DNA from 3 places in the Paenibacillus sp. FSL R5-0923 genome. Region 3 is predicted to be linked to each of the others. Evidence: predicted binding sites of a transcription regulator. Region 3 holds the regulator's gene; each other region holds the start of a gene.
What was found. Region 3 encodes Rex, which represses fermentation and respiration genes when NADH is low (regulators of the CRP and FNR family bind a similar motif). Its sites were predicted from a motif close to TTGTGAAATATTTCACAA; they were not measured.
Positions count from the first base shown of each region.

Region 1: the regulator Rex is predicted to act here: its motif matches at 1,766-1,783, upstream of MKX35_RS01345 (flavocytochrome c).
Region 2: the regulator Rex is predicted to act here: its motif matches at 2,025-2,042, upstream of adhE (bifunctional acetaldehyde-CoA/alcohol dehydrogenase).

Region 1 covers NZ_JBBPAT010000001.1:299,106-302,393, reverse strand. Annotated here, with positions in the region: gene MKX35_RS01355 (nucleotidyltransferase domain-containing protein) at 1-767, shown strand, start outside; gene MKX35_RS01350 (WecB/TagA/CpsF family glycosyltransferase) at 846-1,595, shown strand; gene MKX35_RS01345 (flavocytochrome c) at 1,799-3,288, shown strand, end outside.
Region 2 covers NZ_JBBPAT010000001.1:2,636,835-2,640,122, forward strand. Annotated here, with positions in the region: gene MKX35_RS11655 (carbohydrate ABC transporter permease) at 1-119, shown strand, start outside; gene MKX35_RS11660 (ABC transporter substrate-binding protein) at 252-1,715, shown strand; gene adhE (bifunctional acetaldehyde-CoA/alcohol dehydrogenase) at 2,117-3,288, shown strand, end outside.
Region 3 covers NZ_JBBPAT010000001.1:2,897,838-2,901,125, reverse strand. Annotated here, with positions in the region: gene MKX35_RS12905 (amidohydrolase) at 1-907, opposite strand, end outside; gene MKX35_RS12900 (redox-sensing transcriptional repressor Rex) at 894-1,547, opposite strand; gene dinG (ATP-dependent DNA helicase DinG) at 1,679-3,288, opposite strand, start outside.

The DNA.
Region 1 (3,288 bases), 2.6 Mb from region 3:
TATTGCAAGAAGATCGTCAGAGGGTAAGCATTATCCTAGATGGATCGACCGCACTCGGGGTGGTAGATGGGCAGTCGGATGTAGATATAATCATTATTTGTGAGGATGAGTCTTATAACAGTATTAATCATCGGTTCGAGGAAAAAGGGCTGATTCCGGAGCACAGTAGTTTTTTTATGGATTTAAGGCTTCCGAGTGGGAAGACAGGGCATTATACACTCCATAAAATATCTGATATCAAAGAAGCTTTAATGAGCGGGGATATGGAATGGCTGTGGAATGCATCAGTGTCCTATATTTACTACGATCTGCTGGATCTGAAGTCACTTTTCCATTCCTATGTTCCACTCCAACCTGAAGTACTAATGAAAATTCGTAAGAATTCATACATACAGCTAAGAAGCTATGCCAGAAGTCTAGATAATCCTGTAGTTCGTGGCGACGCCTTTCCAATCTTGTTCTTAGCGGTTTCCCTTTATAAAGAGGCTTTACGCTGTGCAATCACTATTGAAGGTTATCCGTATCCCTATGACAAATGGCTTGTTCCCGTAGCGCAGCAAACGGTCGCAGGTCGAAAGATTTTGGAGTGTGCAGGCGATTTTTGGAGTTATCTTAGAGAGGATGAATCCTTTGCTCCCATGTACCAGGAGGACAATAATTTTGTCAAAATGGAAAAACAATTTCGAAAGATACTTTTGGAGGAATTCCGCCTGCGGGGGATCGATGAACCTTGGTTAATAGAGTGGTGGAAGTTTTTGGATGAATAAACGGAGTAATGACGCTGACTATCCTTCTTGATTACGGTAAGGTATACTGGAATGAACTTTTCAGTAAGAGGTGATTAAATGGCTGGGACAGTCTCTATATTAGGCGTTCCTTTTTCAAAACTAACACTAAACGAGACAACACTTCATCTAACAAAACATATTCAATCCGGAGAACCGAAGCTATTTCATTTGATTACGGCGAACCCGGAAATTACGATAACAAGCCAATCGGATGAGCTGCTTCGAACCATACTCCATGAGGCAGATTTGATTACTCCTGATGGGATTGGCATTGTGCTGGCATCGAGAAGAAAAGGTGACCCTATAGCTGAACGAGTTACGGGGTATGAACTACTTCTTGAGCTGCTCGCACAAGGGAATAAGCTGGGCTGGAGCTTTTATTTCTTAGGCACGGATGAGCATACCAGCTGTAAAGCGGTCGAAAAGATTACAGAGCTATATCCGAATGTGAAAATTGCCGGAAGACATAATGGTTTTCTTGCTAAAGAAGAGGAACCGGCCATTGTGGCAGAGATTCAGCACGCACAGCCAGATTTCCTGATTGTCGCGATGGGGGCTCCATACTCTGACAAGTGGGTTTATAAGCATAAACAGGCGCTTTCTCAGGTTAAGGTTGTGTTTGGCGTGGGGGGAAGCTTGGATGTTATAGCGGGAAAAGTGACTCCAGCCCCTGCGATATGGAAGAAGCTCAATTTGGAGTGGCTGCATCGACTCTTATTCGCACCTGTGGCCAAAGGACAAAAGTCGCGCTGGCGCAGGCAAGCAGTTCTTCCTAAATTCGTGTATCGAGCTATGATTAGGAAATAAGGCAGATGGCCGCCCTGGAAAGGGTGGCTTTTTTTGAGTAGTAAGCTGAGGAAATATTGAAATTAAGAATTTTTATGAAAATTTAAATGAAAATATTCATGGAAATGTAACAGTAACCATAACTAATTACATAAAAAACTTCCCAAAACAGCATCTTTGCGTTATCATTAATGTGAAAACATTCACAAAGGGGCGTTATAAAGATGAAGAAGACAACAAGTACTGCTCTCATTCTCATTCTCTCTGTCATGCTCGTAATCGCAGGCTGCGGTAACAGTAATAGCAACAGCGCAGGTAATAGTAATGGCAACGAGAACAAAAGTAAGGTAAATGAGACGGCCAAAAATGATAAAGCTGAAGCCGTATCAGGTGCATCAGAAGCTAGTTACACACCACTGGATCAATTAAAAGATAATTATGATATCGTTATTGTTGGTGCTGGTGGTGCAGGAATGTCTGCTGCACTGGAAGCTAAGGCCAAAGGCTTGAACCCTGTTATTTTAGAAAAAATGCCGGTTGCAGGTGGGAATACAAGTAAATCCTCCTCAGGAATGAACGCTTCCCAAACGAAATTTCAAAAAGAGCAAAGCATTGAAGATAGCAATGATAAGTTTTATGAAGAGACACTAAAGGGCGGCCATGACACGAACGATAAAGAGATGCTTCGTTTCTTCGTTGACAATTCCGCAAGTGCAATCGATTGGTTGGATTCGATCGGAATCAAGCTGAACAATATTACGATCACAGGCGGCATGAGCGAAAAACGCACCCACCGTCCAGAAGACGGCTCTGCGGTAGGCCAATACCTTGTCAAAGGATTGGTTAGAAACGTACAAGAAAAAGAAATTCCACTGTTTGTGAACGCGGATGTTAAAGAAATTACTCAAAAAGACGGTAAGGCTAACGGCGTCAAAGTACTCTTTAACCAAGCTGATGAAAAAACCATTACAGCGAAGGCAGTTGTTGTAACAACAGGTGGTTTTGGATCCAACATGGATATGATATCAAAAGTTAGACCTGATCTGGAAGGATACGTAACGACTAACCAAATCGGCAGTACCGGCGACGGCATCAAGATGATTGAGGCACTTGGCGGAACCACCGTTGATATGGATCAAATCCAGGTTCACCCAACAGTTCAACAAGAAAAATCTTATCTGATCGGGGAAGCTGTACGCGGCGAAGGTTCTATCCTCGTGAATAGCGAAGGCACACGGTTCGTAAACGAATTGACTACACGTGATAAAGTTACCGAAGCGATCAATGCACTTCCTGAAAAAGCGGCAACGCTTGTCTTTGATTCCGGCGTCAAATCACGCGTGAAAGCAATTGAACAATATGACAAAATGGGCTTCGTGATCCAAGCGGATACCATCGAAGCATTGGCGAAAGAAATCGGTGTTCCAGCCGATAAGCTAAAAGCGACACTTGATACTTGGAACAGCGCGGTAAAGAACAAGAACGATGCTGAATTCGGCAGAACAACAGGGATGGACAACGATTTATCCGCGGGTCCTTACTACGCTATTAAGATCGCCCCAGGGATTCATTACACCATGGGCGGTGTGAAGATCAATACGAACACAGAAGTATTAAATAAAGACGGCGCTGCTATTCCTGGCCTGTATGCGGCTGGTGAAGTTACAGGTGGATTGCACGGTCAAAACCGGATCGGTGGTAACTCTGTAGCTGA
Region 2 (3,288 bases), 260 kb from region 3:
TCAATACTAATATTAAATTTGCAATCCTGTTTATAGTATCCTTGCCTCCAATCATTGTCTTCTTGATTTTCCAGAAATTCATTATGCGTGGGGTTGCTTTGTCGGCAGTGAAAGGATAAGCAATTATCGACGAATTTAACCACGGATCGTAAACATGCACATGAAAGGAATATAAATGCACCTCGTTTGTAAACGGTTTCTAATTTATGATCGATATGTAAGATAATTATGAATTGAAAAGGGGAGTTTCAATGCGTAAGTACTCTAGCGTTCTACTAAGCGTACTTGTAGCCGGATCGTTGCTATCTGCTTGCAGCGGCAACAATAACGGAAATACAGCGGGGAACAAAGGCGGTGAAGCATCTGCTGCGCCAACAAATGCGGTAACGGATAATACAGCAACCGCTACAGATGCGCCAGTGGATGACATTACTCAAAGAAAAGTGACGATCAAGATTCACTATCCAACACCTGATTTGACTGAAATACGAGCACAGGAAGACGACAAAATCAAACGTTTCCAAGAGGTATATCCGAACGTAGAAATCGTTAAAGACGACTGGCAGTACAATGTAAGTGAAATCGGAATTAAAATGGCTGCGAATGAAGCACCAACCTTCTTTAATACTTTTGCTACAGAAGCTAAATTCCTGGTTGAAAAGGGCTGGGTTGCTGACATCACAGATCTGTGGAACAAATATGAATTTAAAGATCAAATTAACACAGTGCTTCAAAATCAATTTATTATCGACGGCAAAGTTTTCGGAGTAACACAAAAAGGTTATGTAACAACCACTATGATCAACAAAAAAATGCTGGATGAAAAAGGCGTAGCCATTCCACCTATGGATTGGACTTGGGATGATATGCTGAATACGGCTAAAGGTGTAGCTGATGCCAAAAAAGGGATTTCCGGTATTGCTCCAATGGGTAAGGGGAACGAATCAGGTTGGAACTGGACCAACTTCCTGTTTGAAGCTGGCGGAGAGATTCAAAAGATTGAAGGCGGTAAGGTTATAGCTACATTTAATTCCGATGCTGGCGTTAAAGCACTGGATTTCTACAAGAAACTTAGATGGGAAGCTAACGCGATTCCTCAGGACTGGGCACTTGGTTGGGGCGATGCTGTAGGTGCGTTCCAACAAAGTCGTACAGCAATGGTAATGGCCGGATCTGATGGCGTTATCGAGCAAGCGTTGAACCAAGGTGGACTGAAACCTGAGGATGTGCTTACGTATCCTATGCCAGCTATGGAAAAAGGCGGTAAGCACACAGGGGTACTTGGTGGTGACTATCTAGTAATCAATCCAAATGCTACGCCAGATGAACAAGAAATGGCATTCCGCTACATTACTTTTGATTATTTCTCTGACAAAGGTTTGGAAGCACTGGATGCAATTCTTCAACAACGGACAACCGATGGCAAATACTTTATCCCGCCGCTCTTAGACTACTACTCAGCTGATTCTGAGTTTGGTAAGAAGACCAAAGCGGTTTATGACAAGTACACAAATGTATACCAATATAGCCCTGACATTATGGGACTTTTGGATGGTAAACCTGAAGCTCAATATAACACACAGGACTATTACGCAACCATGTCCAATGTTATTCAAGAGCTGTTCTCCAAAAAAGGAACGGATTCCAAGAGCCAGTTAGAAGCAGCAGCTAAAACAGTGCAAGAGAAATTCTTTGATACGATTAAAGCGGAATAGTTTAATGCAAAAACCGGCTCCTTTGGGGCCGGTTTTTTTGTTGTGAAGATTTATAAATTTATAAATCTTAAGAAATAGTGATAATCAATTGGAAATTATGACGGTGTAGAAAAATCGTAATTGACTGTGATGAAGAGTATACATTTTTGTGCACTGATTTTAGATATATGGAATAAAAAGGAACTAAAATTTTGCTTATTAAAGTATAATTCTAAGATTTAAAGGGTTTTATAGCACATAATATGGTAAAAAGACTATAATATGATCGAATGAAAGCGCTTTGAAAACAAATCAAAAAAACTTTATACTTTGTGAAAGATTTCACTATACAAGGTGGAAATCATGTGATAAGATAAATGTGTAGAGAAAAACAACTAAAAATTGACAGGAGGACGAGGGAGATGGCAGTTAAGAACGAAGTCGCCGCCCAAGTTAAACAAGTTACCGCTGAAGAGTATATTCAGAATTTAGTGGATAAAGCAAAAAAAGCGCATGAGGCGTTCATGGCGCTAGACCAAGAGCAAGTTGACACAATCGTTCATGCAATGGCGTTGGCTGGACTCGACAAACATATGTACCTCGCAAAATTGGCCGTAGAAGAAACTGGACGCGGCGTATACGAAGACAAAATTACGAAGAACATCTTCTCAACTGAATATATCTGGCACGGAATTAAATACGATAAAACAGTAGGCGTTATTGAAGACAACGCTTATGATAGCTTCCAAAAAATTGCTGAACCCGTCGGAATTGTTATGGGTATCACACCGGTAACCAACCCTACATCCACCACGATGTTTAAAGCGTTGATTTCGATTAAGACACGGAACCCTATTATATTCGGTTTCCACCCATCTGCGCAAGAGTGTAGTGCAGCTGCTGCAAAAATTCTTCATGATGCTGCCGTGAAAGCTGGCGCTCCTGAGAACTGTATCCAATGGATTGAAATGCCAACAATGGACAAGACAAACGCATTGATGAACAACCCAGACGTTGCTCTTATCTTGGCAACTGGTGGTTCTGCAATGGTAAAAGCAGCTTACAGCTGTGGTAAACCAGCACTTGGCGTAGGCCCTGGTAACGTACCTGCTTTCATTGAAAAGAGCGCGGATATTGATCAAGCCGTAACGGACATCATTCTTTCTAAAACATTTGATAATGGTATGATCTGTGCTTCCGAGCAAGCTGTTATTATCGAAGAACCAATCTTCGATCAAGTGAAGAAGAAAATGATTGCTAATGGCTGCTACTTTGTGAATAAAGAAGAAGCTGCCAAACTGACTAGTGGAGCAATGAATGTAGATAAATGTGCGGTTAACCCAGCAATCGTAGGTCAATCCGCAGTGAAAATTGCTGAAATGTGTGGCATTCAAGTCCCTGCCGGCACAAAGATTCTGGTAGCAGAACTTGAAGGTGTAGGCACTAAATATCCACTTTCCGCTGAAAAATTAAGCCCGGTTCTTGCTTGCTACAAAGTTAAAAATGCAGATCAAGGTATCGAACGCGCAGCTCAAATTGTTGAATTTGGTGGTATGGGACATAGCTCGGCTATCCACTCCAACAACGAAGAAGT
Region 3 (3,288 bases):
CATCTGTACCCAGTGACACCTTCACACCAGCCTTTAGAAGATCCGTAACCCGAGCCACTCCACTAGCCAGTTTCAGATTACTTCCTGGGTTATGAGACACGCCTACATCATGACGAGCCAGTATCTCGATCTCTTCATCATTCAAATGAACGCCATGTGCAACAATAGACGGACGTGTGAACATTCCAAGCTTCTCTAAATGCGCTACAGGCCGAAGTCCGTAATCCACCACATTCTGCTCCACTTCGCGTTTGGTCTCGGACATATGGGTATGCATCGGTAAATCCAAATCATGTGCCGCTTGTACAAACTTAACAAAGAAGTCCGGTGGGCAAGTATATGGGGCGTGTGGCGAGATCATCGTCGTAATTCTACCATCAGCCTTACCATGCCAATTTCGTGCAAAAGAAATCGCTTCCGCAAGCTTGTGATTTTGTACTTCCTCTGGGCATAATCCGATTACGCCTCTCATCAGTACGGAACGGATGCCTGATAATTCGACTACCTCTGCTACTCGATCCATATGATCATACATATCCAAGAAGGTTGTAGTACCACCTTTTAGCATTTCCAGTACCGACAAGGAGGTTCCCCAGTATACATCTTCTCCAGTGAATTTCGCTTCCATCGGCCACATCTTCTCTTGAAGCCACACCTGAAGTGCTAAATCATCTCCATAACCACGAAGCAATGACATTGCGGCATGGCCATGTGTGTTTACCAGACCTGGCATAAACAGCAGACGACTGCCATCAACAACTTGCACATCATCTTCCATTAAAGGCTCTTCTTTTCCTATGTAAGTGATCAAATCATCTTCAATAGTCATGTATCCGCTCAGAACCGGCTCATCTGTTCCCGAAATAAGAAAACGCCCGCCCTTAATAATCGTTTTACTGCTCTTCATTTCCGGTTTCTTCCTTTCCGTCTTTCAAATAATAAGCAAGGCTTTGCAAATCCGTTGTAAAATCGGCAGCATGAACACGGATATTCGATGGTGTTTTTAGAATCACTGGTGCAAAATTCAAAATCGCCTCAATGCCAGACTCAATGAGAATATCTGCTACATTCTGCGCTTCTGAATCAGGCACAGTAATTATCCCAATTCGAATACCTTGCTCACGAACCGTCTGACCAAGCTCCTCCATCGGTTGAACGGTAAGAGAGTTGATTTTCCGCCCCACCTTAGGTGCATAGGAGTCAAATATAGCGGTAATCTTCATAGTATCTTTCAGATAAGCATTGTAATTAGATAATGCATGTCCAAGGTTACCAGCACCTACTAAAGCCACATTCAATTGTTGATCCAGCTTCAGAATATGACGGATTTTTTCAATAAGATAAGTTACGTCATACCCGATACCTTTTCTACCAAAGTCTCCAAAATAAGCTAAATCTTTACGAATTTGAGCAGGATTTAAATCAAGTTTTTGTCCTAGTTCTTGTGAGGAAACGGTTAATATTTCACGTTTCTGGAGATCATTCAAGAAACGCAAGTACACAGGAAGTCTGCGAACAACGGCTTCTGATATTTTATCCGATTTCATAATTTACCTCCTAATTTAAGTGATATTCTGTTCAAATCCTATCGAAATATCTGCACCTCGTCTCAAGGAAGAGCGGTATTCTTATACCGCCCTTCCTTGTAGAGTGATTAATAAGATCGATGACGTTCTTTTCAAGAAACGCCTCCGTCTTCCAACCACTCCGCTATACGAGGAACCATTTGATCCGTAAGCATATGCTCCATTTTCGGGCCAGGCAACGAATAGAGGAAATACTTCCCATAGTGAGATTCGATCACCCTTGTGTCATACACAATAACAATACCCCGATCTTGCGCTGTCCGTACCAGCCTCCCAAATCCTTGCTTGAAGCGAATAACCGCCTGAGGAACAGACAACTTCATGAACGGATTCTTTTTCTGGGCTTGTAATAACTCAGACTTCGCTTCCGCTAGAGGGTGGTTTGGCGGTTGAAATGGGAGCCTCACGATGGCCAAGCATGTTAATGCTTCACCTGGAATATCTACACCCTCCCAAAAGCTGCTTGTTCCTAATAGTACAGAAGCTGCACTGTCCTGAAAACGGCGGATCAGCTTGCTACGGCTGCCCCCCTCCACGCCTTGACCTAGCACCGTGATCTCTTGTGAGGCTAGAGCCTCTTTCAGAGGATCGTAAACCTGGCGTAGCATCTTGTAAGAAGTAAACAGGACAAGCATCCGCCCACGTGTTGTAATAGCTGCTTCTGCTAGTGACTGTACGAGTGTATCGACAAATCGGGCATCGCCTACACTCCCCTTCACACTAGGGAAATCCCGCGGAATAACTAACAGCGCCTGCTCCCGATACTTAAAGGGAGAAGGCAGGAGTGACGTCATCAGACGCCCCTCTTCCGCAGCTTCATTAAGTCCGAGATTATCAATCATAAACTGGAAAGATTTATCGACAGAGAGTGTCGCCGAAGTTAGCACGATACTTTTCTTCTTGTCGAAAAACAGCTCCTTAAGCTGAGTACTAACATCAACAGGAACGGCATACAGCTGTAGCGATTTACTGCGATAATTTCCATTCGCCTCCAGCCAATATACTACATTCTCATCATTTAATCCCATAAAAAACCGTACTTGCTCACGTATCGAAGCTAAATCCTTAAATAAGCCGCTAATATCGGTAACTAGACTATCTGAGGAAGATTGACCTTCTTGATCTCGCATCTCATTAAGCATTTTATCACCTTTACGGATAATTTCGCTTAATGTCAGATTCATAGTATTCTCTAAAGCAACCAATTCATCCCAATCTTTCGGTTTACGGGTAGGAAGTAGCCGCATGACTAACTGGCCGGCTTCTCCCGCCGCTGCATCGCTACGTTCCGGCAAGAGGCTGAATAGTTTATCACTAAGCAGATCCCAGGTTTCTTTTACGGTAAGCAGGTCCGGATAGATTCTATCGATCACTCCGCTCCATTCAGAAGCTTCCTCACTGCCTGATGACTGAAGCATTTGGCGAAGTGTAGGAAGTTGGCCATTTCGACTATCCTTATAAAGACGCGATAATGTATGTGCCACCGTGAAATGCTTCATATGCATGCCTAAATGCTTGCCAGCCACGTCCTCCAGATGATGGGCCTCATCTATTACAAGATGTTCATAAGCGGGAAGTAGTTGATGCCCAGCCTTAACATCAGCGAAAAGCTTAGAGTGGTTCGTAATGACCACGTCTGCAATACCAGCTTCATGCTTAGCCCGATGATAATAACACTTACGGAACCAAGGACACGAGCGAC